3 regions of the Acinetobacter sp. PW68 genome follow, and region 1 is predicted to be linked to each of the others. Evidence: predicted binding sites of a transcription regulator. Region 1 holds the regulator's gene; each other region holds the start of a gene.
What was found. The regulator PhoB, encoded in region 1, activates phosphate uptake and scavenging genes when phosphate is short. The targets are predictions, from matches to a motif close to TGTCATNAANCTGTCATAA.
Positions count from the first base shown of each region.

Region 1 (7,762 bases):
AAAACCGCGCACCGCAAACTTGGTCGCATTATAAGCCGACTGCGAGGGTTGTGCGGTTAAACCAAATAAACTAGAAATGTTAATGATATGACCATCCCCAGTTTGTTTGATGAAAGGCAAAAATTCTTTGGTGCCGTACACCACACCCCAGAAATTTATACCAACAATCCACTCCAATTCTTTGTAACTTGCACCTTCTACGGTAGAACCCAATGCCACGCCTGCATTATTAAAAATCATATTGACCGAGCCGTGATCTTGCACAGTTTCAGCTGCCCATTCGCGCATTTGTTCTAATTGAGAAACATCCACTTTTTTAATGGTCACGCGCACATTACTGTCTTTGAGTAAATCTACTGTTTGCGACAGACCTTGTTCATTCACATCACTGAGCGATAAATGACAGCCTTGCTTCGCCAATAGAACAGCCAGTTGCTGCCCAATACCCGAGCCTGCGCCTGTAATTGCGGCAACTTTATTTTTAAAATTTTTCATATGATTTCCTTGAGTATATGGCGTGCACAGTTCAGACCTGCTTGTTGTTTTGTAGGGCTATGCGATGCGCTGTGGTTTAAATATAATTTTGACAATAAGTATTGTCAATATAGGCCAGTACGAATATCGCAAATGAATCTGAAATCATAGGTTTAACAGATAATTATTGCTAATATAAAGCCTGCTTACGGTTCGTATTTGGCTTAACTGAACAGGACAGAACGACTGCCCATGACTGCACAAACAGAAAAAACCACCCAGAAACCACAAAAAGAACGTCAGTTTAAAGGCTTATCTTTAACTGAGCGCAAACAGGTACGTCGTGAGAAATTGATTGAGGCAGGTATTCAAGCCTATGGGACGCATGGCTTTTTTGCCGTGACCGTAAAAGATATTTGTACCGAAGCTAAACTGACCGAACGCTATTTCTACGAATCCTTTAAAAAAAGTGAAGAACTGTTTCAGACCATTTTTTTAAAACTGATTGATGAATTACAGCAAAATGTCATGCAAGCCATTATGCAAGCTTCGGCGGATCCAAAAAAAATGATTGATGCTGGACTAACGGCTTTATTGACTACGCTAAAAAATAACCCGCAAATGGCACGTATTATTTATATTGATGCCATGCTGGTGCAAGAACTGCATAACCAAGCCACTATTCACGAAACCATGTCACGTTTTGACCGCATGATTCAGGCCTTTGTCATGCTGATGATGCCGCATTTAGACCGCCCCAATCGAGAGATTTCACTGGTGGCGACAGGCTTAAATGGTTATGTCACCCAAATTGCGATTCGCTGGGTCATAAGCGATTTCAAACAATCTATGGAAGATGTCTTGTCTTCTTGCCGTATTGTATTTTTATCGTTATTACAGACCTTTTCGGAAAAAGAGCAAACTTTTATGAAAGATTCTTCGACCTTGTCATCACATTGAAAAAACAGTCATAATATTTTTCAAATCATTATTTTACTTTTACTGAATCTGTTCAGTTTTTTCATCAAATCGACATTAGTTTGTCACAAATTATTGCAAAAACAGCCCGTTTAACCCTTTCTGCAATGATACTGTCATAATTAATCTTTGTAATAAGCCTGTCATAAATAAAACGGCCCACCGTTAACATCTATAGGATATTGCGTTGTGAAAGATGACTACATTTTAATCGTCGATGACGAACTTCCAATTCGGGAGATGATCCATACCTCTTTAGATATGGCAGGCTTTCAGTGCTTACAAGCAGAAGATGCAAAACAAGCTCATCAGATGATTGTCGATCAACGTCCAGCGCTTATCTTGCTTGATTGGATGATGCCAGGCGGTGTCAGCGGTGTAGACTTGTGTCGTCGCCTAAAACGCGATGACAACCTTGCCGAAATTCCTGTGATTATGCTCACTGCACGTGGTGAAGAAGATCACAAAGTTCAAGGTTTAGATGCAGGCGCGGACGACTACATGACCAAGCCATTCTCAACTCGTGAACTGGTGTCGCGAATTAAAGCCGTCTTGCGTCGTGCCAATGCCTTAAGCGGTGAAAAAACCATTGATGCCAACGGTTTAATTTTAGACCCAGTTAGCCAGCGTGTCAGTTTTGGCGACAATATTTTAGAAATGGGCCCAACCGAATATCGCTTATTGGCATTCTTTATGACGCACCCAGAGCGCGCTTACACCCGTGCGCAATTGCTTGACCAAGTCTGGGGCGGCAATGTATATATTGAAGACCGAACTATTGATGTGCATATTCGTCGTTTACGTAAAGTCTTAGAGCCGTATGGTGTAGACCGTTTTGTGCAAACGGTACGTGGTACAGGTTATCGCTTCTCGACACGTGCGGATGTTGCTTTAGGCTAAAATTATTTTATGTACGAACCTTACCCAGTCCCTGAACTCGCTCGTGACCTCAAACAAGTTCGTTACAGCAGTTTATGGACTTTTGCCAAACAAGATTTTCGTTTATTGGCCTTTTTCCTAATTATTGCAAGCTTGATTGGTTTTGGGATTGGGTATTTTTGGATTTGTATTAGCCTCGCCTTTTTGCTGTTTTTTCTTCAGCAAATGCGCTCGCTCTATTTAGTCAATGATTGGATTTCCAATCGTCCTTATGATGTCCCGCCGAATCTGCATGGAATTTGGGGTGCATTACTATTCAATGTTTATCGCTCGCAACGTCAGGAACGTATTGTTCAGGCTGAAATGGTCGGGTTGATTGACCGCGCCCAGTCTTCATTGGTGGCACTAGATGAAGCCGTGATGCTGATTGATGAAAATCATCAGATTGAATGGTGGAACCCTGCTGCAGAAAAACTGTTAGGTATTCAGCCTTTAGACCGTGGACGCAACATCCTGACTATTTTGCGCCAACCTAGTTTTATTGAATATTTTAATCATATTGACCAAGCACCCGACGGTTTAAAAATGAAATCGAGTGTGCATGAAGGGCAATATGTGCACGTCAAAATGACTCAGTTTGGTGGCAATAGCCGTTTGTTATTTGCTTACGACATGACGCGTATGCATAACCTAGAACAAATGCGTAAAGACTTTGTCGATAACATTTCACACGAATTACGTACCCCACTAACCGTGCTGAGTGGTTATATCGAAACCTTTACCGATCAGGATGATATTAACCCGCGTTGGAAACGTGCTTTTGAGCAAATGCAATCACAAACCCGACGTATGAATGCTTTAGTGAATGACCTTCTGCTATTGTCACGTCTGGAAAATGAAAAAACCATCGCCAAAAATCAAATCATTGAAATGCCAAGTTTAATGAATCAATTATTTGACGATGCACATGCCTATAACGTCGATTATGGACACACGCTCAACTTAAATATCGACAGTCATTATGATCTGATTGGTTCAGATGTAGAATTGGCCAGTGCCTTTAGCAACCTAATCACTAATGCAATTAAATACACCCCAAAAGGCGGGACGATTACCATTGGCTGGCATGATGATGGCAATCAAGGCTATTTTACTGTAGAAGATACTGGCATCGGGATTGATCCGAAACACTTACCACGCTTAACTGAACGCTTTTATCGTGTAGACAGCGCGCGTAGCCGACAAACAGGCGGCACAGGTTTAGGTTTAGCAATTGTGAAGCACGTTTTGATGCAGCATAATGCACACTTAGAAGTCGAATCTAAAGAAAATCAAGGCTCTATATTCAAAGCTGTGTTCCCGAAAGAGCGTTTGTATTACGAAAGTTAAGCGCTGATTTGGTACAACCCCCAACAAATTACAAAGTTAAAAATAAAAAACGCCAAATTATTTTGGCGTTTTTTTATTTCTCAATTCATCAGATTTTATTCTGCGGAAACAACATGCCCCAAGGCTTTCCCCATTTCCACCACAGAATTAGCCTTGAATTCGGCATCCCACTGCATTTTATTTTCTTCAAACAAAACAATCGCGGTAGAACCCAAATAAAAACGTCCTAATTCTGCACCTTTTTCAAGGAATAATTGGTGTTGATTCAGCTCCAAACGTCCCGATGGTTTTACTTTACCTGTCGCCACGGTTTCAATACCCGCCACAATCATAGCACCCACCAAAACGACCGCCATACGTCCCAGTTCGGTATCAAACAAACAGACCATGCGCTCATTGCGGGCAAATAAACCCGGAATATTTTCGGCTGTGGTTTGATTGACAGAAAACAACTCGCCTGGCACATATAAAGTTTCAGTGAGCGTGCCTGCAAAAGGCATGTGTACACGGTGATAATCACGTGGAGATAAATACACGGTTACAAACTGACCATTTTTAAAGGGTTCAGCCAATTGCGGGTCGGCAATTAAGTTTTCAACAGTAAATTGCTGACCTTTGGCCTGAAAAATTGCCCCATCTTCTATTTTACCTAGCTGCGAAATCGCCCCATCTGCAGGCGATACAATGCTGTTCGGATTGCTGTCAATTTCCCGCACACCTTGCTTTAAAGAACGGGTAAAAAAATCATTAAAAGATTTATATTTCAAGGCATTGCTTTGCTCTGCCAAAGACATATCAATGCCGTATTGTGCCTTGAATGCAGTAATCACTGCATTTTTGAGCACAGGATGCTCACTGGCTGCTAGTTTACCCACTACACGTGATAATTGATGTTGTGGCACAACGCGTTGTGCCTGAATGAAAATTTGTTTTTTTAAACGTGATGTGAGGCTCAAGACGGCAACTCTCCAGTAATAACAGGACTGTCAGGGCGGTTGCCCCATTCACTCCACGCACCATCATAGGCCTGAATTTTCCAACCCAATAAACGCCCTAAAATGTAGGCCAAACCTGAACGGTGATGTGACTGACAATACACCACTACAGGTTCGTTTAAATTGAATCCGATTAGTTCGAGACGCTGTCGTGTGCGTTCTAAGGGATGCAATTTTAAATGATTTTCACGATTAAGGGCAGTACTCCATTCAAAATGCAGTGCTCCAGGAATGTGACCGCCGCGTCGTGCAGCCAAACGTAGCCCTGTATATTCATCAGTAGTGCGGCAATCCCAAAGTTGTACCGACTGGTTTTGGCATTTTTCTAGCAACTCATCATATTGAATTCGATACTGATTTTTCTCAACAACAGGAACAAGCGTACTAACGGAGGTCAGTGGTTCAACCTCCGAAGTGGTTGGAAAACCTGCTGCCAACCAGGCGTGAATCCCACCATTCAGCAAACTGGTATTCTCAAAACCCAAGCAGTGTAAATTCCAGATCAGACGCCCTGCCCAGGCACCACCTTCATCGTCATAGGCAACGACATGATGTTCAGGAGAAATATTCAAATACTGAATTAAGTCTTGTAAAGCTTCATGTTCAGGCAATAAACCCGACGTATCTTCATCCTGACGTAGCAACATGCTCGGTTTGACCTGTAAGGCATGCGGAAGATGCAATTGCTCGTACACCGAATTGCGGCTCAAATCGACAATGCGCAATTTTTCATGCCCTAAATAGGGAACTAAATCTTCTGCTTCAATCAGCAGTCCAAAATTGAATGGAGAAGTGCTCATTTTTATGCGGTTCAGTCTGTTTGGCAATCAACTTTAACTTAGTATAGGTCATTTTTGATGGCATGCTGTTTTTTTCATAACTTTCGCAGAATTTTAACAATCACATGCTTTAATCTAGAAAAAAAACCGAAGATTTTCTTCGGTTTCTTGAATGAGCTAAATTTTTAAACAGGTGTTTGCACTTCAAAAACTTGGCGTAAATATGCAAGGAAAGTGTCATTATCGGTCATGGTTTTACCCGGACTATCAGACAATTTTGCCACCGACTGCCCATTACATTCCACCAATTTCAACACAATATTCAGCGCAGTTTGCCCCATATCATTGGTTAAGTTGGTACCAATCCCAAAACTAACCTGAAAACGGTCTTTAAAATACTGATGTAAAGCCCACGCTTTTTCGACATTTAAGCCATCACTGAAGGTCAGCATTTTAGTTTTACTGTCAATTTTCAGCTTTTTATAATGGGCATAAGCTTTATCGCCCCATACATACGGATCGCCACTGTCATGTCGTAAGCCATCAAACAACTTGGCAAAATATAAATCAAAGTCACGCAGGAAAGCATCCATTCCAACCACATCAGTCAAGGCAATACCTAAATCCCCCCGATATTCCTGCACCCAAGTTTCTAGTGCGGCTTTTTGGAAGTCACGTAAACGCACATCTAGCGCCTGAAAAGCCTGTAAAAACTCATGTGCCATTGTCCCAATTGGGGTAATGCCTAATTCTTTAGCCAGAAATACATTACTGGTACCACGGAACACCTCAGGTACAGCTTGATGAAGGGCCGTAATCACGTGTTTTTGCCATGCAAAACTATAACGGCGGCGTGTACCAAAATCTGAAACCAAAAATGGTGGATCTTCGGCTTGTTGTTGCTGTTGGTAACTTTGAATCAGGGCAATTTTTTGCTGTAAACGACGTTCACCTTCTGCCCAGACCTCATCATTGCGAATGCGCTGGAAATAGAGCTCATTGACAATTGCCAAGACAAAAATCTCGAACATCATGGCCTGTACCATCGGACCTTCTATCCGAATATCCAAACGACCTTGCGCATCAATACTGGCTTGAATAAAACGACGCTTGAGCTGAAATAATTCTAAATAATCGACAAAGTCACTTTTAATAAAGCGTAAATTACGCAAATACTGCAATTCATCTTCTTTAAATTTCAACTGACACAAATGGTCAAGCTGTGCGTTCAACTCAGCTAAAATATCGCTCAGTGGATACGCAGTATCTTCAAGGTTACGGCAGCGGAATTGATACACACTGTGCGTTTGTGGAAATTTATGCAGCACCACCTGTAACATGGTGAATTTATATAAATCAGTATCGAGCAGAGATTGAATAATGGGGCTCATAGGGATCATCATTTCGCGGTACTTCTTGCATTAAAGCATACTTTATTCAGCAAAAAAGGGCTTTTATCGACAATCTTGTTAGAGCTTTGCTTAAGTTTAGCTATATCGTGGTGTTTTACCTCTTTACGAGCAGCGACCGTCTGGAGCTTACCTGACTGATGTTAATGCACGCCAAAGTGCCTGAGTTTGGTACAATCTGCAGCCATCCCCACACTGAGAAAGTTAGTCCCCCATGCGTGCATTATTACAACGAGTTCTTGAAGCCAAAGTCTTGGTCGATGGTGAAATCACTGGCGAGATTCAACAGGGTATTTTGGTGTTTTTGGGCTTAGGCAAAGACGATAATTTTGAGAAAGGTAAAAAGCTGATTGATAAAATTTTGAAATATCGTTTTTTTGATGATGAACAAGGCAAAATGGGTTGGAATGTCAGTCAGGCCAACGGCAGTGTGCTATTGGTTTCACAATTTACCCTCATGGCACAAACCCAAAAAGGCCTGCGCCCTGATTTTGGCCCTGCGATGCCACCTAACGATGCCAAAGCACTGTATGAACAATTGGTAGACTATGCCAAAAGTCAGTTTGACAAGGTGGAAACTGGTATTTTCGCTGCCGATATGAAAGTGCATCTGGTAAACGATGGGCCTGTGACTTTTTGTTTGGAAGTCGAGTAAATCACATAAAAAAAAACCTCTGTCAAAAATTGATCAGAGGTTTTTTGATGGCTAAATAACTTATTTGCCCGTTTTTTGTTGAATAAACTGGCGTGCCATTTTAATTTTTTCTTTTACAGGTTTTGGCAGTTTCGGTGGAATCAATTTCGCTACTTGGTTAAACCACACCAATAAGCCAAAATCACCTTCCATTTTAATGCTGCC
Region 1 covers NZ_JAHZSX010000001.1:2,717,556-2,725,317, forward strand. The annotation lists gene K1T76_RS12960 (SDR family NAD(P)-dependent oxidoreductase) at 1-495, opposite strand, end outside; gene K1T76_RS12965 (TetR/AcrR family transcriptional regulator) at 727-1,434, shown strand; gene phoB (phosphate regulon transcriptional regulator PhoB) at 1,642-2,352, shown strand; gene phoR (phosphate regulon sensor histidine kinase PhoR) at 2,362-3,720, shown strand; gene asd (archaetidylserine decarboxylase) at 3,816-4,676, opposite strand; gene K1T76_RS12985 (sulfurtransferase) at 4,673-5,515, opposite strand; gene pncB (nicotinate phosphoribosyltransferase) at 5,680-6,885, opposite strand; gene dtd (D-aminoacyl-tRNA deacylase) at 7,118-7,558, shown strand; gene K1T76_RS13000 (SCP2 sterol-binding domain-containing protein) at 7,619-7,762, opposite strand, start outside.

Region 2 (7,762 bases), 2.0 Mb from region 1:
AAACACGGGCAAGCAAATTATTGCCGAAGCCTTAGCCACAGTCGATCATCAAAGCTCCGTTGATGCTTTGGCAGAAAAAAACTGGCGTAAGCACTATCCAAAACATTTTAAAGCCCTTGTGATCAACGGTATTCGTAAACAAGCTAACGCCATTCAAATTGCAGAAGATGGTTTAAGAAAAGCGCATCAAAGTTTTGAATTTTATCGTCATGAGCAAAAATATGTGCTGAAAGATGTCATGCACTTGCCTACTGAAACTTTATATACTTTTAAATTACAAGGCAGCAGCCAAGCAGCACCTGAATGGTATGTGCCGTATCGTGGGCAAAAATTACAAGGTCAAGCCCTACTAGATCAAATTGCAATTTGGCTCGCAGCAGGCATTATTGAACCTAGTCATGCCGAAGCGTTAAATGCAGCGGTGGCGCATCCCGAATGGTTTGATTTGTCTGACCGAAATATGGTGCTATTTGGTGCAGCATCAGAAGCAGGTCCACTCACATGGTTAGCCAAATGGAAAGCCAATATTATTGCAGTCGATTTACCAAACAGCCGTGTGTGGAATAAAATTCTAAACACTGTGCAACAAGGCAATGCTATCTTATACGCACCAAGTACAACACAACTCGCGGCAGATACTCCATTTGACGTTTTAACAGAACAATTGGGTGCAAATCTGCTCACGCAAACCCCAGAAATTGCACATTGGTTAGCCCAAAAATCTGAAACGCTAGATTTAGCAGCCATTGCCTATTTAGATGGTGAAAAACACGTGCGTGTTGCGATGGCGATGGATGCCATTATGCAATATGTCAGCGAACATAAAGCTGACAGCAGCCTTATGTTTATGTGTACCCCAACCGATGTTTATGCTGTTCCTAAAGAAGTGATTAGTGCATCAGCAGAGAAATTTCAGCAGCGTTCGCAAGGGCAAAAGCTACTCACCAAAAGTATTGAAACCCTTTCACGCAGCCATTTTTTTCAAAAGAATCTGCACCATTTGATTGCTTCAGACAATGGTCAACATTATGGTATTGCCGACTGTTTGGTAGTGGAACAAGGACCAAACTATGCTTTGGCAAAACGCATCCAGCAATGGCGTGCAATTTTAGCCCGTCATCAAGGACAGCATGTCAGCATCAATATTGCACCTTCGACCACCACACACTCTGTGACCAAAAATCCATTACTCAAAGCAGCATTTAGTGGCGCAAGTTTGTTTGATGTTGAAGCATTTAGCCCTGAAACCACCAATGCGATTATGGCGGCATTGTGGATTCATGACTTACGCAATCCAAACTCGGCAGCCAATCCTGAAGTGAAACTTGAGCATCCGCTCGAATTGATGATGGAAGGTGCGAACCATGGTGGATTGTGGCGCGTGGCGTATTTGGCACGAACGGCCCTACCTTTCGCTGCGCTCTATGGCTTTGCTGCAGATAAATTACCGCTGGACAAAGTCATCCAAAAATTTAAAAAGTAATGTAAACCGCTAATCTATCTATTCAAAAACTTGCCTGCAAATATTTCTCTAGACTGATCTGCAGGTATAAAAAAAGCGCTGTATCATCACAGCGCTTTTTTCAACCACTCAAAAAAGTTGAGAATGGATTAAAACACTTTTAAGAACAACCAGAACAAGCTACCCGATAAACAAATTGTCGCAGGTAAAGTGAAAATCCAAGCCGAAAGAATTGTACGCACCATTTGGAAATTCAGACCCGATTTATTTGCCACCATGGTACCTGCCACCGCACTGTTCAGTACGTGTGTAGTTGAAACTGGCATCCCCAAACCATCTGCAGCAGCAATCGTTGACATTGCCACAAGCTCGGCAGACATACCTTGACCATAAGTCATGTGCTGCTTACCGATACGTTCACCAACAGTCACCACAATACGTTTCCAGCCGACCATCGTACCCAAGCCTAGTGCTAAGGCAACGGCAACTTTGACCCAAGTTGGAATGTATTGTAAGAACGAATCTAAATGGCTACGGTAGCTTTTAACCACTTTCTTCTGTTCTTCCGACATTTCAGGCAAGGCATTGGCTTTGTCTAAACGCTTGAACGAGGTGGTGCTTAAATACATATCGTTACGCATTTCTGCCACGTCAGCTTCAGGGACGTCTTTTAAGTTGCCATATTGCCCCACACGCTCACCCAAATGGTCGGTTAGACTTGCCAAAGCAGGTACGACTTCAGGAGTAATTTCTTTGGTCTGAATATAACTAGTAATAATCTGACGCGCTTTTTCATCTGGCATATCGGCATGTTGTGGATAAATCACATCAGCCGTTTGCGTTGAAAGCTGCTGGAACGATTGAATGTGGTTTTGACCTAACTCTTTATTTAATGAGTACGCCAACGGCACAATCCCGATCAAAATCAACATGATTAAACCCATGCCTTTTTGACCATCATTTGAACCATGCGCAAAACTTACCCCAGTACAGGTAAAAATGAGAATGGCACGAATCAGGGGTGGTGGTGGTTTATTACCTTCAGGTGGCTGGAATAACTCCATTTGTTTCTTGAAGATTTTTTTCACCAAGAGGAACAAAATCGCAGCAAAGGCAAAACCAATTAATGGCGAGAACAATAAAGCCTTACCGACTTTCATGACTTGTTCCATGTCTACACCACTAGCGCCTGCACCTGAGTTAAGCAAGTAGTTCATAATCCCCACACCTAAAATCGAACCGATTAAAGTGTGTGAACTTGAAGCAGGAATACCAAAGAACCACGTTCCTAAATTCCAGACAATTGCGGCAATCAACATGGCAAACACCATGGCAAAACCTGCACCTGAACCGACATTCATAATCAGTTCGACTGGAAGCAAGGCAATAATACCGTAGGCAACTGCGCCACTGGCGACCATCACCCCAAGGAAGTTACAGAAACCCGCCCACATTACTGCCACAGGTGCAGACAAGGCATTGGTATAAATGACCGTTGCCACAGCGTTGGCTGTGTCATGGAAACCATTCACAAATTCAAAGCCTAAGGCAATGAATAAAGCAGTAGCCAATAAAATCACCGAGTACATGCTCAACGCAGGTACGTGGGATAAGTCCGCAGACAATTGGAAACCAATATAAATAAGGGTAGAAACGATGATCGTTAAAAACACCGGCATAAAAAATTTCGGTGTAGGCACATGAACATTGGTCGATTTAGTGGTCGACTTGTGCGCTGAATCTACAGGAGTTGGTTTAGAATTCATGCAAGCAGAAAAGAGGATTTAAAATCCCCTTATTGTTCAATTAAATTGTGACAATTATATGACAAAGAGCTGCTATATAAAGCAACTTTCATACTTTATTTTCATACTTTAAGCTGTGTTTTAGGTGCATAAAAATAAAATAAATATTTAAATTTAAACACTTAGAATAAATAAACCTACTTTCCTTACGCCATTCTCTCAAATTTAGATTTATTACACGGTTGTCATATTTGTCTAAAAGTTCAGACAAATTTCAGGTTGAGCCAATTTTGCCTGAGCAATATGACAAAGCGATGACGCATCAAAGAAAATTAAAATTAGAATACGTATCATCACTGCTTTTATTTGGGATCAAAACCTACAGTACACTCCCCCTTCAAAATTCTAAAAATACCGCTTTATGCACTATTTTTACGACTTCCACTCGCTCTGGTCGCTTCAAGTGCACGAAAGCCTTGCGAACTCTGCTAAAATAGCGCTCATTTCGGATTCAGTCATAAAGGGTTTTTTATGTCAACGCTTACCACCCTGAAAGCGCTTCTTGCCCAAAGAATTTTAATTATCGATGGTGCCATGGGTACTATGATTCAACGCCATCAATTGGAAGAAGCCGATTATCGTGGTGAACGTTTTGCAGATTGGGCACATGACCTCAAAGGCAACAACGATTTATTGGTACTAACTCAACCGAAAATTATTCAAGACATTCACGAAGCCTATTTAGATGCGGGCGCAGACATTATCGAAACCAATAGCTTTAACGGCACGCGCGTTTCCATGTCTGACTATCACATGGAAGATTTGGTTCCAGAAATTAACCGTGAAGCAGCCCGTTTAGCCAAAGCAGCCTGTGAAAAATATTCAACACCAGACAAACCACGTTTTGTGGCAGGTGTACTTGGGCCTACATCACGTACTTGTTCAATTTCACCCAATGTAAACGACCCTGCATTTCGTAACATTACATTTGATGCACTTAAAGAAAACTATATTGAAGCTGCGCATGCCTTAATTGAAGGTGGCGCAGATATCCTGCTTATTGAAACTGTATTTGACACCTTAAACTGTAAAGCCGCGATTTTTGCAGTGAAAGAGGTGTTTAAACAGCTCGGACGTGAATTGCCGTTAATGATTTCAGGTACCATTACAGATGCTTCGGGACGTACATTAACGGGACAAACTGCAGAAGCATTCTGGAACTCGGTACGTCATGGCGATTTACTTTCTATTGGTTTTAACTGTGCCTTGGGTGCAGATGCCATGCGTCCACATGTCAAAACCGTTTCAGACGTTGCCGATGTATTTGTTTCTGCGCACCCGAACGCAGGCTTACCCAACGCATTTGGTGGCTATGACGAAACGCCTGAAGAAACTGCAGCTTTCCTCAAAGAGTTTGCTGAAAGTGGCTTGATCAATATTACAGGCGGTTGCTGTGGTACAACGCCTGATCACATTCGTGCGATTTACAATGCAGTAAAAGACATTCCACCACGTAAAATTCCAGAGATTAAACCTGCTTGCCGTTTAAGTGGTTTAGAACCATTTAACATTTATGATGATTCTTTATTTGTAAACGTGGGCGAACGTACCAACGTTACAGGTTCTAAAAAATTCCTGCGTTTAATTCGTGAAGAAAACTTTGCCGAAGCCTTAGATGTTGCACGTCAACAGGTAGAAAGCGGTGCGCAAATCATCGACATCAACATGGATGAAGGCATGCTCGATTCAGAAGGTGCAATGGTGCACTTTTTGAACTTGGTAGCATCTGAGCCAGATATTTCTCGCGTACCCATCATGATTGACTCCTCTAAATGGGAAATCATTGAAGCAGGCTTGAAATGTGTACAAGGTAAAGCAGTTGTCAACTCTATTTCCCTAAAAGAAGGCTATGACGAGTTTGTCGAAAAAGCCCGCCTCTGCCGCCAATACGGCGCAGCAGTTATTGTTATGGCCTTTGACGAAGTCGGACAAGCCGACACTGCAGCACGTAAACGCGAAATTTGTAAACGCTCTTATGATGTCTTGGTCAATGATGTTGGCTTCCCTGCCGAAGACATTATTTTTGATCCGAACGTGTTTGCTGTTGCGACAGGTATTGAAGAACATAACAACTACGCCGTCGATTTTATTGAAGCTACGGGCTGGATTAAACAAAACCTGCCACATGCCATGATTTCTGGCGGTATTTCTAACGTGTCGTTCTCCTTCCGTGGTAATGAGCCAGTGCGTGAAGCGATTCATGCCGTGTTCCTGTACTATGCGATTAAACAAGGCCTGACGATGGGCATTGTGAACGCAGGTCAGTTGGCCATTTACGATGACATCCCGAAAGAACTAAAAGATGCGGTTGAAGCAGTTATTCTGAACCAGAACCAAGGCGAAAGCGGTCAGGATGCCACAGAAAAACTACTCGAAGTAGCAGAAAAATACCGTGGTCAGTCAGGTGCACAAAAAGCCGAAGAAAACTTGGAATGGCGAAACGAATCTGTTGAAAAGCGTCTTGAATACGCTTTAGTGAAAGGCATCACCACCTTTATTAATGAAGACACCGAAGAAGCACGCTTAAAAGCCAAACGTCCATTAGATGTGATTGAAGGCCCGTTAATGGATGGCATGAACGTGGTCGGTGATTTGTTTGGTGCAGGTAAAATGTTCCTGCCACAAGTGGTGAAATCTGCGCGTGTAATGAAACAAGCCGTTGCATGGCTCAACCCGTACATCGAAGCTGAAAAAACCGAAGGTCAGTCTAAAGGTAAAGTCTTGATGGCAACGGTGAAAGGTGATGTACACGACATTGGTAAAAACATTGTTGGCGTGGTCTTGGGCTGTAATGGTTATGATATTGTCGATTTAGGCGTGATGGTACCTGCAGAGAAAATCTTGCAAACGGCTATTGATGAAAAAGTCGATATTATTGGCTTGTCTGGCTTAATTACACCATCTTTAGACGAAATGGTTTTTGTTGCTAAAGAAATGCAGCGTAAAGGCTTTAACATTCCATTGTTGATTGGTGGTGCAACTACATCTAAAGCGCATACGGCAGTTAAAATTGATCCGCAGTTCTCAAACGATGCTGTCATTTACGTTGCCGACGCTTCGCGTGCCGTTGGTGTTGCGACGACCTTACTCTCTCCTGAAATGAAACCTGCTTTTGTTGCAGAGCACCGTGCGGAATACGCTAAAATTCGTGAACGTATTGCCAATAAACAACCTAAAGCCGCGAAATTGTCGTATGCGGAAGCCATCGACAATGGTTTGAAAATTGATTGGGACAACTATACGCCCGCAGTACCAAACTTAATTGGGACTCAAGTGCTGACTAATTATCCACTTGAAACCTTGTTGCCATACTTTGATTGGACACCATTCTTTATTTCTTGGAGTTTGGCGGGCAAATTCCCAAAAATTTTGGAAGATGAAGTGGTGGGTGAAGCTGCAACTGACTTATACAACCAAGCGCAAGCCATGCTCAAAGATATTATTGCAAATAATCGCTTTGATGCACGTGCAGTCTTTGGGATTTACCCTGCCAACCGTTCTGCGGCAGATTCAGTACAAGTATATGATGCAGCACGTAATCAAGTAACGCATACCTTCCATCATATTCGTCAACAGTCAGACAAAGTAACAGGTAAAGCAAACTTGTCTTTGGCAGACTTTGTCGCAACTGCAGAGCAAGGGCAAGATTACTTGGGCGGCTTTACCGTGTCGATTTTTGGTGCGGAGGAAATGGCCAATGAGTTTAAAGCCAAAGGGGATGATTATTCTGCCATTTTGGTGCAGTCTTTGGGTGACCGTTTTGCAGAAGCGTTTGCAGAGCATTTGCATGAGCGTATTCGTAAAGAATTCTGGGGCTATCAGCCAAATGAGCAGCTAAGTAATGAAGAGCTAATTAAAGAGAAATATGTGGGGATTCGTCCTGCACCAGGCTACCCTGCTTGCCCTGAACACTCTGAAAAAGCCACACTATTTAACTGGTTAGGTTCAACTGAAAAGATTGGCACACAGCTGACCAGCAGCTTTGCGATGTGGCCGCCTTCATCTGTCAGCGGCTTCTACTATGCTAACCCTGCTTCTGAGTACTTTAACGCAGGTAAAATCTCGTTAGATCAGCTTGAAGATTACGCACAGCGTAAAGGCTGGAGTTTAGATGAAGCGAAGCGTTGGTTAGCTCCAAACTTGGATGATTCGATTAATTAATTGCTTTATGCCGCATGGGTAGTTCATCGGCCCATGCGCTATACATAATGTCATTGCAAAAGCCAGTGAATTGTAAAATTCACTGGCTTTTTGTTTTATAGGGCAATTCGATACTTAGTCGAAATTTGTTGAGTGATTCGTAAGCGTCCGCTGAACACACCTTATGAATTCATCCTATAAGCCTTAATTTAGTCCCCACTTAAAAACAAGTGGGGACTAAAATTTATGACTACAAATCACCAGACATCCATCGCATCTCTTGCGAAAAAACGAAGAACATACAGTGCTGAATTTAAACAGCAGATCGTTCAGGCTTGTAAAGCACCGGACGTTT
Region 2 covers NZ_JAHZSX010000001.1:737,201-744,962, reverse strand. The annotation lists gene K1T76_RS03475 (hypothetical protein) at 1-1,483, shown strand, start outside; gene K1T76_RS03470 (inorganic phosphate transporter) at 1,612-3,228, opposite strand; gene metH (methionine synthase) at 3,739-7,428, shown strand; gene tnpA (IS66-like element accessory protein TnpA) at 7,654-7,762, shown strand, end outside.
Region 2: the regulator PhoB is predicted to act here: its motif matches at 3,274-3,292, upstream of K1T76_RS03470 (inorganic phosphate transporter).

Region 3 (7,762 bases), 640 kb from region 1:
AGTGATCACATCTACCGATGGACGCTGAGTTGCCAAAAGTAAGTGAATCCCTGCTGCACGTGATTTTTGTGCTAAACGGGTAATCATTTCTTCCGCTTTCTTTCCTACTTGCATAATCATGTCGGCAAACTCATCTGCCACAATGACAATAGATGGCAATGGCGTTAAGCGCGGTGCACGTTCCTGCGTTGCAGAATCGCCAGGTTTCCAAGTTGGATCAATTAAATCTTCACCATTGGCAATAGATTCTTCAACCTTACGGTTATAGTCGCTTAATTTACGAATTTTTAGGAAAGACATCAGCTTATAGCGACGTTCCATTTCATTGACACACCAATTTAAAGCACTGACCGCATCTTTCATGTCAGTCACCACAGGCGTCAACAAATGTGGAATGTCATTATAGTTAGCGAGCTCCAGTTGTTTCGGGTCAATCAAAATTAAACGCAATTGATCAGGCTTATATTTCAGCAACATCGACAAAATCATCGAGTTCACTGCTACCGATTTACCAGAACCCGTCGTCCCCGCCACCAGCATGTGCGGTGCTTTGCCCAATTCAGTAATCACGGGATTGCCTGAAATATCTTTCCCCATCGCCATAGATAAAATGCCGTTTGGATCTTCAAAAGCAGGCGTTTGTAATAACTCAATCAAACGTACCATTTCACGGGAACTATTCGGTACCTCAATACCAATATACGGCTTGCCCGGAATCACTTCGACCACACGTACCGATGCCATTGACATTGAACGCGCTAAGTCACGGGAAATATTGGTCACTTTCGACGCTTTGACCCCGGGTGCCAAATCCAGCTCAAAACGGGTCACAACAGGGCCAGGCTGTGCTTCAACCACTTTGGCTTTGACATTAAATTCCTGTAATTTAATTTCCAGCAATTCCGACAAGCGCGATAATTGTTCTGCAGTGAAGTTCACTTTTTTGTTTGGATCGACTTTATCGAGCAAATCCAAACCTGGAAGCGGAGAAAGATCACGACGTTTTTCTGCAACCTGCATGGCGCGGGACATCGGACGACCATGTGCATCGGTCAAGGGCGCATCAAAATCAAAGTCATCTTCGTCTAGTGGTTTGCCTGCGGTTTCCTGCCAAGCTTCGATAAATGCTTCTTTGGATAACGCCACTTTTTCTGCTTGTTCAGCCTGTGTAGCAGTCGCTGCGTTTGCCATCACTGCGGCAGTGGCTGCCGTCTGAATAGGTGCCTGAACAAAAGCAGAACTTTGTGCATAGCTACTGGTACTACGCGCTACAGGCGCTTGATCTTGAAATGCATCTTGCTGTAACTCATCACCCAAAAGATCATCCACCAACAAGTCATCTAAACTGTCTAAATCATGCTGCAAATGACGTTCTTGGCGTACAGCCTGATTTTGCGTATTCGAAGCATTTGAAGATGGCGGATTAAAATCTGACTCAAATCTGCTGAGTTCATCGTTAAAATCGTGAATTGCAGGATTCGAGTGCGGACGCACTGTTTCTTGCTGGGTCGCAGGCTCATCTAAAGCATCCATTCCCGCATGGTTTTGGAATGGGCTATGTAAATCACTTGCAGCTTTGCCTTGTGGAACTGCCGCGAGCAATTCATCAAAAATTTGGTCATCATCCCAATCCAATGATAATTTTGCAGTGGATTGAGACGCCGCAGATACAGGACGCACTTCATCAAAAGGCTTTGATTGCAGATGTGGCTCTGGTTCTTCAGAAGCACGTAATAAAGCATGAATGTCTTGGTTATGCTGACTGTCGGTATTTTCTTTTAAAGCGCGCCACACTTCGCCTGTCGCAACAATACGCTGGCTGTCTTGTTCTAAGCGATGCGCCTTTTCGATGGTTTTTTCTAATTCAACATCATCAATTTCATCTTGCACCAATAACTGTTGCTGCGCCTGCTGTTCTTCTTCTTCACGTTGCAGCATGTGATTAAACATACGCTCTGCTGCAGGATGTGGCGTAGCTACTTCAGATTGTTTCACCTGTGCAACCACGGGTTCACTCGGTTCTAAATCGGTTGACGCCACTTCAGCAGCAACCACAGGTGCAGCAGCGACAACGGTCTTTTTCACCTGTGGTGCGGAACGGTCAAAGTCAGATTCTGCTTCAGGCACATTGCGGTAAAACAAGTCTTGCATATAAGCAGGTGTGGCTTTTAAAGTTGCCCAGGTTCTGTTCCATTTCACCCCAAATGCGAGGGTAAATAAGAAAATCCAAAAGACGACTAAAAAAAGTGTTGCCCCATAAATGGTTAAAATTTGCGATAAACTTTTCCCAAGTTCAAAACCAATGATGCCACCTGAGGCGTTGTCTAACGTATCGGCAGGCACTTGCCAAAACAAATACAGCAAACTTGCAGTGGCCAATAAAATGAAGAATTGTGCAGCATAACGAAATGGACGGTTTAAAAAACTACGTGGCCACCAGACTTGTAAGGCTTCAATAAAAAAATAAGCAGGAAGAAGCAGACTCGCCCAACCTAAAAAGCCAAACAATAAATCAGCAATCCACGCACCTGCGATTCCACTCGCATTTGAAACCTGTTGGGTGTCACTGGAAATATGCATCCAACCTGGGTCAAATGGAGTATAGGTTACTGTTGCAAGGAACAGATATATTCCAAAAGAGACCAAAAATAATGTCGCTATTAAGCGATGTGCATAAGCACCCGACACCGCAGTCATATATTGTCCTGTCGCCAATTCTTCATCAATGTTTTTTGTTTGTTCGATGGTCTTAAAAAGCCACCTGATTCGGAGCATCTGTATTTCATTTAGCTGTGTCATTTAAGTTGCATTTCACGATGCAAGCTTCATCACACAGCAAGCTATAAATTATAACAGACCTTCTATTATGCATGTGTTGCCTAGAAAAAGATGCAAGATTATTGAAGTGTGTTGTTAACTTTTTCTATATAGCTCAAATCGATTTACATGATCAGTAATATCAACTTTAATCACACAGCAAACTCATCCTGTTTCACGTATAATTCCATAAATTTCTAAATAAAAAAAGGATGCTGTGCATGAGCGCTCGTCACTCACGTTTAATTATTTTAGGTTCAGGCCCTGCAGGTTATAGTGCCGCAGTCTATGCCGCACGTGCCAACTTAAAACCGACCTTAATTGCAGGCTTACAATTGGGTGGTCAGCTCACTACGACCACAGAAGTTGATAACTGGCCAGGCGATCCTGAAGGTTTAACAGGCCCAGCGCTAATGGAGCGTATGCAAGCGCATGCAGAGCGTTTTGGCACAGAAATCGTGTATGACCATATCAATGAAGTGAACCTGAATGTGCGCCCATTTGTACTCAAAGGCGATATGGAAGAATTTACCTGTGATGCTTTAATCATTTGCACAGGTGCGACTGCACAATATTTAGGTTTAGAATCTGAAGCAGCATTTATGGGTCAAGGCGTAAGTGCTTGTGCTACCTGTGATGGTTTCTTCTACAAAAACCAAAAAGTGATGGTCGTTGGTGGTGGTAACACGGCTGTTGAAGAAGCATTATACCTGTCTAACATTGCATCACACGTGACATTGGTGCATCGTCGTGATTCACTTCGATCTGAAAAAATCTTGCAAGATCATTTATTTGCCAAAGAAAAAGAAGGCAAAATCAGTATTCTTTGGAATAACCAAGTTGATGAAGTCTTGGGCGACAACACAGGCGTAACTTCAGTACGTTTAAAATCAACCACTGATGGCTCTACTCAAGATGTTGATGTGTCTGGCTTATTCATTGCAATTGGTCACAAACCAAATACAGGCATGTTTGAAGGTCAATTAAACTTGCGTGATGGTTATATCCAAGTACAAAGCGGCACTGCAGGCAATGCGACACAAACTTCTGTGGCTGGCGTATTTGCTGCGGGTGATGTAGCCGATTCCATTTATCGCCAAGCGATTACTTCTGCAGGTTCAGGCTGTATGGCAGCACTGGATGCAGAAAAATATTTAGATGCACTTGGTGAATAATTTAGTGTCCAAGTTTAAAGACCGCTCTCCTTGAGCGGTTTTTTTATCACGACATTTTTAGGTATGATGAAATCAAGTTCATCGTAAAACTTCATACGGCAATTGATATGCACACGCTCCCGGCTTCACAATTCATTTTCCCCGATCCCATTGAAGTTGATCCTGAGGGTGAAGGCTTGATTTGTGTAGGTGCAGACCTTTCCCCTTCAACCTTATATGAAGCCTATACACATGGCTTATTTCCATGGTTTTCAGAAGGTGATCCTATTTGTTGGTGGAGTCCTGAGCCACGTTGCGTAATTATTCCGCAACATTATCAGCCGAGTAAGTCTTTAATCCGCAACATGAAAAAAATAGATTATCGCATTACTATTAATCATGCCTTTGAACAAGTGATTCGCAATTGTGCCTTGCCCCGTAGCTACGCCAATGAAACTTGGATTTCTGAAGAGATCATTCAAGGTTATTGTCAGCTTTTTGCAGCAGGTTATGGCTATAGTGTAGAAGTTTGGGAGCAAGATCTTTTGGTCGGTGGTTTATATGGTGTGAGTATTGGCAAAAGCTGTTTTGGCGAGTCTATGTTTAGCCAGCGTACCGATGTCTCCAAAATGGCTTTTTATAGTTTGATGCTGCTCGGACAAGAACAACAATTGCCTTGGATTGACTGCCAATTGGTCAATGACCATTTAATTAGTCTCGGAGCATGTACACTTTCTCGCCAAGACTATCTTATATCGTTACAAGATGTTGTAAAACAGCCTGCGATCAATTGGAAAAAATTTCAGGACAGTGTATTTTCAAGTAAAACAATAGCGCAGTATGCGCGCCTACTTGAATGAGAATAACAGAGAGGGATCTTGAAAATGAATTCATATCACCCAAAATCCCTGCTAAATGATTTGCAGTATTACATTACTCCGCCGCACGATTGCAGCTATTTACCTGAAAAATCTGCGCGAATGGTTTTTTTAGACCCTGCACATAAAATTGATGTGCTGACCTTGTCTGAACTTTCTCGGGTCGGTTTTCGTCGCAGTGGCGATTTTGTTTATCGCCCAGAATGTCATTTGTGCCGTCAATGCCTTTCTTCGCGTATTCCTGTCGCTGAATTTAAAATGAACAGCACCCAAAAGAAAGCTTGGAAACGCAATCATGATTTACAGATCAAAATCACCAAGCCGCAAGATGCGGGCGATTTACATTATGCGCTGTATGAACGCTATATAAATGAACGACATGCCGATGGCGATATGTTCCCTGCCAGTCGTGACCAATTTGAAAAATTCCTCATCCACAGTTGTACCAACAGCTTCTTTTTAGAAGTTTGGCAAGCTGATCGCTTAATTGCAGTATCGACCTGTGATTATTTAGATGATGGTATTTCTGCGGTCTATACCTTTTTTGATCCAGACGAAAGTCGTCGCTCACTCGGAACATTTGCAGTATTAAAACAAATTGAACAGGCACAGCATTTGGAGTTGCAATATGTTTACTTAGGCTATTGGGTGCCTCATTCCAACAAAATGAACTACAAATCGCAATATGTGCCCCTTGAGCTACTTCTCGATGGTCAATGGCGACGCATTAACCGCAGCCTAAATACCGATGAGGTGCAGCAGTTGGGAAACTCCTTAATGACCACTCTGCCCTTAGGTTGGAATAACTCCATCATCAAATAAACTGAATTCACACAAGACCAGTTTTTACCTTCATCTGATTTACTTAAACAAACTGGCAAAATCATCACTACAAGATTTCACCATAATAATGGCATGCTCGCGTGTCCCATCCGTTTTAGGATAATAATTTTTACGTAAATCAATTTGATGAAAACCTGACTTTTCATACAGGGCTATCGCAGCTAAATTACTTTCACGCACTTCTAAAAAAATCTGCACAGGTTGATTCTTCAATCCCGCAATAGAATGTTCTAGCAGTTGATAACCTAAACCTTTGCCTTGCTGGCTTGGGTGTACCGCCATCAACAACAAATTTGCTTCATCCAACACAGGTTGTAAAATACAAAAACCCACCACTTTCCCTGCGTGTTCAATCACGGTACTGTGATAACTGTCCACCGCTTCGGCAAATTGTTTGGTACTCCACGGATGACTTTGTACCAAATTTTCAATCGCAACCACATCAGCGACATCATGGGTCTGCATTAAACGAATCATAAGAATGATCTTGTGCTGTTCTAAGATGTAGGCATTATAGATTTCACTACAAAAAAATCGAGTAAAAAAAAAGGCAACTTGCGTTGCCTGACCAAAGGGAAAAGTTTAAAAGCCTAATTTAGCTTTCCAAGTATTTAATAAAGCTGTGGTGTCAAAATCGTTAGGATGAAAATTCGGCTTGAAATAGAACAACATTTCTTTGCCCATGCCGGTAATAATCCCTTTAGATGGACTATAAGCAAAACGATAAATCATACGTAAATTTTCTAGATTCAACTGCTTGTCTTGTTTTAATAAACGCAATAAAAAATAGTTTTGTACTAAAAATAAAGTCAGCATCGAGATAACCAAAGAACTTGTCCGTAGTGCATAAGCTTTCAAACCCTTACCAAACACACCTTCAAACACATCATAAGCCACAGCTTTATGTTCACTTTCTTCAATTGCATGCCACAACCACATGCTTTTCATAGTGTCATCAGTCATCAATTCTTGAATATGTGAATTGGTCAATAATTGTGAAGCAATCGTTGCCGTAAAATGTTCTAGCGCAGTAGTTGAAGTTAAATCTACCATTTCCTGTGTAATGCCAATCGGTTTAGCTAACTTTGCTATAAATTTACGACTAGTTTGAATCACGATATCTGTATAACGATCTAAAGTATCTACATCATGTCCAAATTTCTGTGCAGCGGCATTAAAACTAACATGCTCATGCGTGTGCATGGCTTCTTGTCCAATAAATGCACTAATTTCTTTCTGTAAATCTGCATTGTCTTTCAGCATTGGGTGATAACGCACCGAACGTACACTATCTATAAAAAACTTCTCTCCTGCAGGGAATAATGCAGATAAAGCAGTCATAAAATGAGTTAAGCCTGCATTACCACTCATCCAATATTCAGGTACAGCATCAAAGTTGAAATTCATACGACGGACAGGAAAACTCGCACCAGCACGTTCACTTACACTCAACTTAGCATTCATGTTACTTACTCCTGAGGCTACATCCATGACGTTACTCACGCTGTAACCCACTTTTTTTTATTTATCGGTATGATTTCATATTACGGTTTTCTGTGCGTTATTTAACTGCACTTAAGGACAGCCAATTGTCAGTTCAGGACATGAGCAACAAAAAATAAAGATAAGTGAAATTATTTTTTTATTTACGAGAAAAAATAAGCTATTAACACCATAGCAAAAGAAGGTCATAAAATATTTTGTAGATTGATTCAAGGTTCAAAGAGCGTTATTTCAACCATCAATACAGCAAGCTTTCATCCATCTGGAAACTAGCACGCAAAATACAGCCATAAAAAAAGCGCCCCAAACGGAGCGCTTTTCACACTATAAAGTGATTATGCTGTTACTTTAGCAACAACGCCCGCACCTACAGTACGACCACCTTCACGGATCGCAAAGCGTAAACCAGCGTCCATTGCGATTGGGTGGATTAATTCTACTGACATTTCAACGTTGTCACCTGGCATTACCATTTCAACGCCTTCTTTCAACTGGATTGCACCAGTTACGTCAGTTGTACGGAAATAGAATTGAGGACGGTAACCGTTAAGGAATGGAGTGTGACGA
Region 3 covers NZ_JAHZSX010000001.1:2,078,154-2,085,915, forward strand. The annotation lists gene K1T76_RS09900 (DNA translocase FtsK) at 1-2,697, opposite strand, end outside; gene trxB (thioredoxin-disulfide reductase) at 3,039-3,992, shown strand; gene aat (leucyl/phenylalanyl-tRNA--protein transferase) at 4,100-4,831, shown strand; gene K1T76_RS09915 (arginyltransferase) at 4,856-5,671, shown strand; gene rimI (ribosomal protein S18-alanine N-acetyltransferase) at 5,711-6,169, opposite strand; gene K1T76_RS09925 (metal-dependent hydrolase) at 6,275-7,156, opposite strand; gene tuf (elongation factor Tu) at 7,531-7,762, opposite strand, start outside.
Region 3: the regulator PhoB is predicted to act here: its motif matches at 2,794-2,812, upstream of K1T76_RS09900 (DNA translocase FtsK).